Regions from separate parts of the Arthrobacter sp. T2-23 genome, predicted to be linked through region 3. Evidence: riboswitches for the same ligand, from Rfam matches in the RefSeq annotation. Region 3 holds a riboswitch; each other region holds the start of a gene.
The links. A riboswitch is a leader RNA that binds a small molecule or an ion and turns the genes downstream of it on or off. The one in region 3 is predicted to bind S-adenosylmethionine.
Positions count from the first base shown of each region.

Region 1: linked by a shared signal. The riboswitch ahead of ACZ5Z0_RS10795 (DUF1737 domain-containing protein) and the one ahead of ACZ5Z0_RS04415 (bifunctional o-acetylhomoserine/o-acetylserine sulfhydrylase) in region 3 are both predicted to bind S-adenosylmethionine.
Region 2: linked by a shared signal. The riboswitch ahead of ACZ5Z0_RS14960 (aminotransferase class V-fold PLP-dependent enzyme) and the one ahead of ACZ5Z0_RS04415 (bifunctional o-acetylhomoserine/o-acetylserine sulfhydrylase) in region 3 are both predicted to bind S-adenosylmethionine.

Region 1 is NZ_AP027917.1:2,337,397-2,339,621, reverse strand. It holds gene ACZ5Z0_RS10800 (aminodeoxychorismate lyase) at 63-1,028, shown strand; SAM riboswitch class IV at 1,117-1,232, shown strand; gene ACZ5Z0_RS10795 (DUF1737 domain-containing protein) at 1,270-1,560, shown strand; gene ACZ5Z0_RS10790 (rhodanese-like domain-containing protein) at 1,557-1,973, shown strand; gene ACZ5Z0_RS10785 (O-succinylhomoserine sulfhydrylase) at 1,974-2,225, shown strand, end outside.
Region 2 is NZ_AP027917.1:3,204,821-3,207,045, reverse strand. It holds gene hisN (histidinol-phosphatase) at 31-843, shown strand; SAM riboswitch class IV at 952-1,065, shown strand; gene ACZ5Z0_RS14960 (aminotransferase class V-fold PLP-dependent enzyme) at 1,100-2,225, shown strand, end outside.
Region 3 is NZ_AP027917.1:946,361-948,585, reverse strand. It holds gene ACZ5Z0_RS04420 (VOC family protein) at 1-475, opposite strand, end outside; SAM riboswitch class IV at 699-814, shown strand; gene ACZ5Z0_RS04415 (bifunctional o-acetylhomoserine/o-acetylserine sulfhydrylase) at 877-2,193, shown strand.

The DNA.
Region 1 (2,225 bases), 1.4 Mb from region 3:
ACAGTTCCGGAACGGGCAACCCGCACAGCTTATCCCGCCGCGGGCCACACTAAGCTGAAGGCATGACTACCTCCGCCTCTGTTCCGGCCCCCGCCACGGTGCTGGTGTTCCTCGACCCCGCCTTTGAGAACGGCCGGATCGCCGACTCGTCCGCACCGCAGCTGATGGCCACGGATCAGGGCGCGACCCGCGGCGACGGCGTTTTTGAGTCGCTGCTGGCGGTGGGCGGAAAGCCGCGGAAGCTGCAGGCCCACCTGAGCCGGCTGGCCGGTTCCGCCCGGGCGCTGGAGCTGGATATTCCGGCGGAGGACGCCTGGCGCCGTGCGATTGAAACCGCGATCGGCGAGTTCCGCGGCCACGCCGGCCCGGCTGGCGGCGGCGCCGACGGGGCGGACGAGGTTGTGGTGAAGCTGCTGGCCACCCGGGGTGTCGAGGGCGCTGCCACCCCCACCTGCTGGGTCCAGGCCTCCCCGCCGCCGGCCGCCGGGCGCGTCCAGCGCGAGACCGGCATCGACGTGATCCTGCTGGACCGCGGCTATGACAGCGAGGTGGGCGAACGCGCCCCCTGGCTGCTGTTGGGCGCCAAGACCCTGTCCTACGCCGTCAACATGGCGGCACTCCGCTACGCCCACCACCAGGGCGCGGACGATGTCATCTTCACGTCCGCCGACGGCCGGGTCCTGGAGGGCCCGACGTCGACCGTCCTGCTGGCACACCTGGAGACCAGCGACGACGGAGCGGGCGGGAGCCGCACCGTGCGCCGGCTGATCACCCCGCAGCTGGACAGCGGCATCCTTCCCGGGACCTCGCAGGGCGCCCTGTTCACCGCGGCCAAGGCAGCCGGCTGGGAACTGGGCTACGGCCCGCTGGTCCCCAACGACCTCTACGACGCCGACGCCGTGTGGCTGATCTCCAGCATCCGGCTCCTCGCACCGGTGAACCACATCGACGGCAAGGAAATTGGTACCCCCGAACTGCGCCGGCAGCTCACGGCCGAGCTCAACGCGCTGTACGCCACGATCGACTAGTCCCGGGGGCCGGCCGGCTCCGGTCCGGTTACTTAACATGACGACGGCGGCTCTGCGGGCCGGCGTCGCAGGTGTTACGTTTTTTGTGAGTAATGAGACCCGGCGCCAAGCCCTGACTGGCCGGTCGGCAACCCTCCCTTTCGCGGCGGGGTGCCTCAGGTGAATACTCGGCATATCGACCCATTCGAGCTGCAAACGTGAAAGAAGGAGATCCGTCGTGCCTGACGCGTCCGCCCCCGCTGTGCCCGCCACAGCCCCAGCCCCGTCCCCCGCCGCCCCCGGCGCCGACGTGAAGCTGGCCTACCGCCTGTTCACCGGCCCCGATGACCGTGCCTTCTGCGAGCGCGTGTCCGCCGCGCTGGCCGAAGGCTATGTCCTGCACGGCAGCCCCTCTGCCACGTTCAACGGCAGCACCGTGATCGTTGCCCAGGCGCTCGTGCTGCCGGCCGCGATCGCCAGCGCCGACGCCGCCGTCGCCAACGCGGTGGATGAGCTCGACGCCGTCGAGTTCGAGGGCGAAGGCCACGCGTGAGCTACGCCGGAGACTTGACCCCGCAGGAGGCCTGGGCCCGGCTTGAAGCCGGCGCCGTCCTGGTCGACGTCCGCACCGAGGGCGAATGGGCCCAGATCGGTGTTCCAAATACCGCGGATACCGGCGGCCAGCGGGATCCGCTGTTCATCCAGTGGACCTTTGCCGGCGGCACCCCGAATCTGCAGTTCGTGGAGCAGCTGCGCCAGCAGGTGCCCGCGGCCGACGGTGCCGAACTCATCTTCCTGTGCCGCTCCGGCGCGCGTTCCGCGGCGGCCGCGGACGCCGCCACCGCGGCGGGCTTCACCGCCTACAACGTCCTTGAGGGCTTTGAGGGCGACCCGGACCCATCCGGTGCCCGCACCGTCAACGGCTGGAAGAACCGCGGCCTCCCTACCAACTCCGGAAAGCACTAAGTGGGCTTCAATCCCGACGCCCAGGGCTGGAGCCCGGATACCCAGGCCGTCCGCGGCGGCCTCGACCGCACCGGGTTCCAGGAGACCACCGAGCCGATCTTCCTGAACTCCGGCTTCGTCTACGAATCCGCCGCCGCGGCCGAGCGTGCCTTCACGGGCGAGGATGAGCGCTTCGTCTACTCCCGCTACGGCAACCCCTCGGTGGCCACCTTCCAGGAACGGCTCCGTCTGCTGGAAGGCACCGAGGCGTGC
Region 2 (2,225 bases), 1.3 Mb from region 3:
TACGGCGGCTTTTGACGGTAGTTTGGAACTATGAGCCAACCCGCTTCGAGCTACAACGATGACCTGCGCCTTGCCCATGTACTGGCAGATTCCGTAGATTCCCAGACCATGAGCCGCTTCAAGGCGCTCGACCTTCGGGTCGAGACGAAGCCGGACCTTACCCCCGTCACCGACGCCGACAAAGCCGCCGAGGAAGCCATTCGGGGGCAGCTGTCCCGTTCCCGCCCGCGCGACGCGGTTCTCGGCGAGGAATTCGGCAGCACGGGCCACGGCTCGCGCCGCTGGATCATCGACCCGATCGACGGCACCAAGAACTTCGTCCGCGGCGTCCCCGTCTGGGCCACCCTGATCGCCCTCGTCGACGAAGGCGAGCCCGTTGTCGGCGTTGTCAGCGCCCCCGCGCTGGGCAAGCGCTGGTGGGCCGCCAAGGGCGCCGGTGCGTACACGGGCCGGTCCCTGGCGGCCGCCACCCGGCTGAAGGTCTCCAACGTCTCCCAGCTCTCGGACGCCTCGCTGTCCTACTCGAGCCTGGGCGGCTGGAAGCAGCGCGGCAACCTCGACGAGTTCCTCGGCCTCACCGAGGAAGTCTGGCGTACCCGTGCCTACGGCGACTTCTGGTCCTACTGCCTCGTGGCAGAAGGCGCCGTCGACATCGCCTGCGAGCCAGAACTCAACCTCTACGACATGGCCGCGCTGGTCCCGATCGTCACGGAAGCCGGCGGCCGCTTCACTTCGCTCGAGGGCGAGGACGGCCCCTTCGGCGGCAACGCCCTGGCCACCAACTCGATCCTGCACTCAGAAGTCCTCAAGCGCCTCAACCCGGATCTCGACGACCTGCTCTAGGGCATTCCGGCGGCTCCCGGGCGGCTCCCGGGCGCATCCCGTAACAAAACGCTTCACATTCCTGCCGCTCCTTTTCTGCGGCAGCGGCCATGGCCTACGCTCGAAACAGGTCACGAGTGCCAGCGCAAAACCCCGGTTTGCTGGCCGGCAACCCTCCATTCGCGGTGGGGTGCCCCGGGTGACGACCTGGCCGGTCCGGAACGGACCCGGCAAGCGCGGATCCCCGGTACGTGGGGTCCTTTTCGAGTGAGGTCCCATGACGACTGCCACTATTCCTGCCCGTCCCGCCGTTGCTGCCCGCCGGCCACTGTCCGCGGTCTCCGGCGCCGAAATCCAAGCCCCACTGATCCAGGGCGGCCACGTCCGCTACGCCAACCTGGACTACGGTGCCTCCGCCCCGGCCCTGTCCGTGGTCTCCGCCTACCTGAACGAGATCCTGCCGTACTACGCCAGCGTCCACCGCGGCGCAGGCTACGCCTCCCAGCTCAGCACTTCGGTGTACGAAAACGCCCGGAACATCGTCCGCGGCTTCGTCGGCGGGCGCCCGGATGACTCCGTGATCTTCACCCGGAACACCACCGACTCGCTGAACCTGCTGGCCGGCTGCCTGCCCGTCGCCGACGGCCGGCACACCGGCGAAGTGCTCTACCTCGACATCGAACATCACGCGAACCTGTTGCCCTGGCAGAACGTCCCGCACCGGAGCGTCGTCGCCGCCCGCACCCTGGCCGGGACCCTGGCGCAGCTCCGGACGGAACTCGCCCACGGCGGCGTGAGCCTGCTCGCCGTCACCGGCGCGTCCAATGTCACCGGCGAAATCCTGCCGATCCGCGAACTCGCCTCCCTCGCGCACGAATTCGGCGCCCGGATCGCCGTCGACGCCGCCCAGCTCGCCCCGCACCGCCGCATCGACATCGCCGCGGACGACGTCGACTACCTCGCCTTCTCGGGGCATAAGCTTTACGCCCCGTTCGGCGCCGGGGTCCTGGTCGGCCGCCCGGACTGGCTCGACGCCGGCACACCCCACCTCGCCGGCGGCGGCGCCGTGCGGGACGCCCGGCTCGACACTGTCAGCTGGACTACCGGCCCGGCACGGCACGAGGGCGGCTCCCCCAACGTCCTGGGCGCCGCCGCGCTGGCCCGCGCCACCCAGGTCATCGAGGCCCTCGACGAGCGGCAGTGGCATGCCCACGAGGACGCCATCCGTTCCTTCCTGGTCGAGGGGCTCCGGCGGATCGACGGCGTGAGTGTCCACCACATCTTCGAGGACACCGACCAGGGGGAGGGCCCCGGCACGATCGGCGTCGTGAACTTCTCTGTCGCCGGCTACGACGCAGGCCTGGTCGCCGCATACCTGTCCGCGGAACACGGCATTGGCCTGC
Region 3 (2,225 bases):
ACATCTTGACGTTGCTCGCGTAGGCGTTGGACGGGTGCAGGGCCGGGTCGCCCTCCCACTTGAGCATGTAGGGGACCTGCGGGTCCGCGATCAGGCCCAGGATGCCGATCTGCTTCCATACCAGTTCGCGGCCGTCCGGGAACTTGCGGTTGCCATTGACGGCGGACCGGCCCAGGCGCTCCTCGAAGGGGGCCAAGTCGTCCACCTCGACGCACCAGCCCATCCAGCCGCCGCCGGCAGCCGAGCGGGCACGCACGGCCTGGCCAAAAGGCGCCTTGTCCGAGGCGGGGTGGTCCAAAACCTCCACAACCTCCAGGTACTTGTGCCCGGCAAGCGGGATAATCATGTTGCGGGTCCCGAATCGGGGGTGTACTCCGCCCTTGACGGCTTCGACGCCGAGGGCAGACGCAATACGTTCGGTGGTGGCCGCGAGGCCATCTTGTTCACAGGCGTAAGAGACGTGATCCATGCGCATGCCCTCATCTTGGCACTTTGTGATGGAGCTCTCAGCTTAGGCTCTCCTAACCATCATAGGATGTCCAGTTTGCCTGCCCGCCGTGCGGCAAATCCGCCCGGAACCGCGGCGGTTTCCCGGGGCCTGCCGCCGGCCGCGGACGCCCTGCGGCCGGCCGGCGGGACAAATTCATATTCGTCACAAAGCTATCCAGCCGCCGGACCGCGTTCCTAGACTGAAGCCAGGTCATGAGCGCCAGCATCAAGCCCCGGCTTGCTGGCCGGCAACCCTCCATGCGCGGTGGGGTGCCCCGGGTGAAGACCTGGCCCTCCGGCAACCGCCGGAAGGCAAGCGCGGCGCCAGAGCCGGCCCGGCCCCACGAGGCCAGGGCGGCCTGTGCCCAGTCACACAGGAGTTCTCCAATGTCCAACGCCTGGTCCTTTGAAACCCGTCAGATCCACGCCGGCCAGCAGCCGGACTCCGCCACCGGCGCCCGGTCGCTGCCGATCTACCAGACGACGTCGTTCGTCTTCCCCAGCGCTGAAAGCGCCGCCAACCGGTTCGCGCTCGCCGAACTCGCCCCCATCTACACCCGGATCGGCAACCCCACCCAGGACGCGGTGGAGCAGCGGGTGGCGAGCCTCGAGGGCGGCCTCGGGGCCCTCCTGCTGAGCTCCGGCCAGGCCGCCGAGACCTTCGCGATCCTGAACATCGCCGAGGCCGGAGACCACGTCGTCGCCAGCCCCAGCCTGTACGGCGGCACCTACAACCTGCTGGCCCACACACTAAAGAAGTTCGGCATCTCCGTGACATTCGTGGAAGACCCGGACAACCTGCGGCAGTGGCGCGACGCCGTGCAGCCGAACACCAAACTCTTCTTCGGCGAGGTGGTCTCCAACCCCCGCCAGGACGTGCTGGACATCGAGGGCGTCGCGGACGTGGCGCACCGGGCCGGGGTGCCACTGATCGTGGACAACACCCTCTCGACCCCGTACCTGATCCGGCCGATCGAGTGGGGCGCCGACATCGTGGTCCACTCGGCCACCAAATACCTGGGCGGCCACGGCGCCGCGATCGCCGGCGTGATTGTGGATTCCGGCAACTTCGACTTCGGCAAGGACCCGGAGCGCTTCCCCGGCTTCAACACCCCGGATCCCACCTACAACGGCCTGGTCTATGCCCGGGACCTCGGGACGGACGGGGCGCTGGGGGCAAACCTGTCCTTCATCCTCAAAGCCCGGGTCCAGCTGCTGCGCGACCTCGGCTCCGCCGTGTCCCCGTTCAACGCCTTCCTCATCGCCCAGGGCATCGAGACGCTGAGCCTGCGGGTGGAGCGGCACGTCGCCAACGCCGTCAAGGTGGCCGAATGGCTGGAAGCCAGGGACGACGTCGAATCCGTCGCCTACGCGGGGCTGCCGTCCAGCCCGTGGTACGAGCGCGGCCGCAAGTACGGTCCGAAGGGGACCGGCGCCGTCGTTTCCTTTAACCTCGCCGGGGGAGCGGAGGCCGGCAAGCGCTTCGTCGACGCCCTCGAACTGCACTCGCACGTGGCGAACATCGGTGACGTGCGCTCGCTGGTGATCCACCCGGCGTCGACCACCCACAGCCAGCTCTCGCCGGAACAGCAGGCGGTGGCCGGCGTCAATCCCGGACTGGTGCGGCTGTCGGTGGGACTTGAACACATCGACGACATCATCGCCGACCTCGACGCCGGTTTCCGGGCGGCCAAGGACGCCTGAGGTCCACACGGCGCCGTGGGGATTAGGGGCCC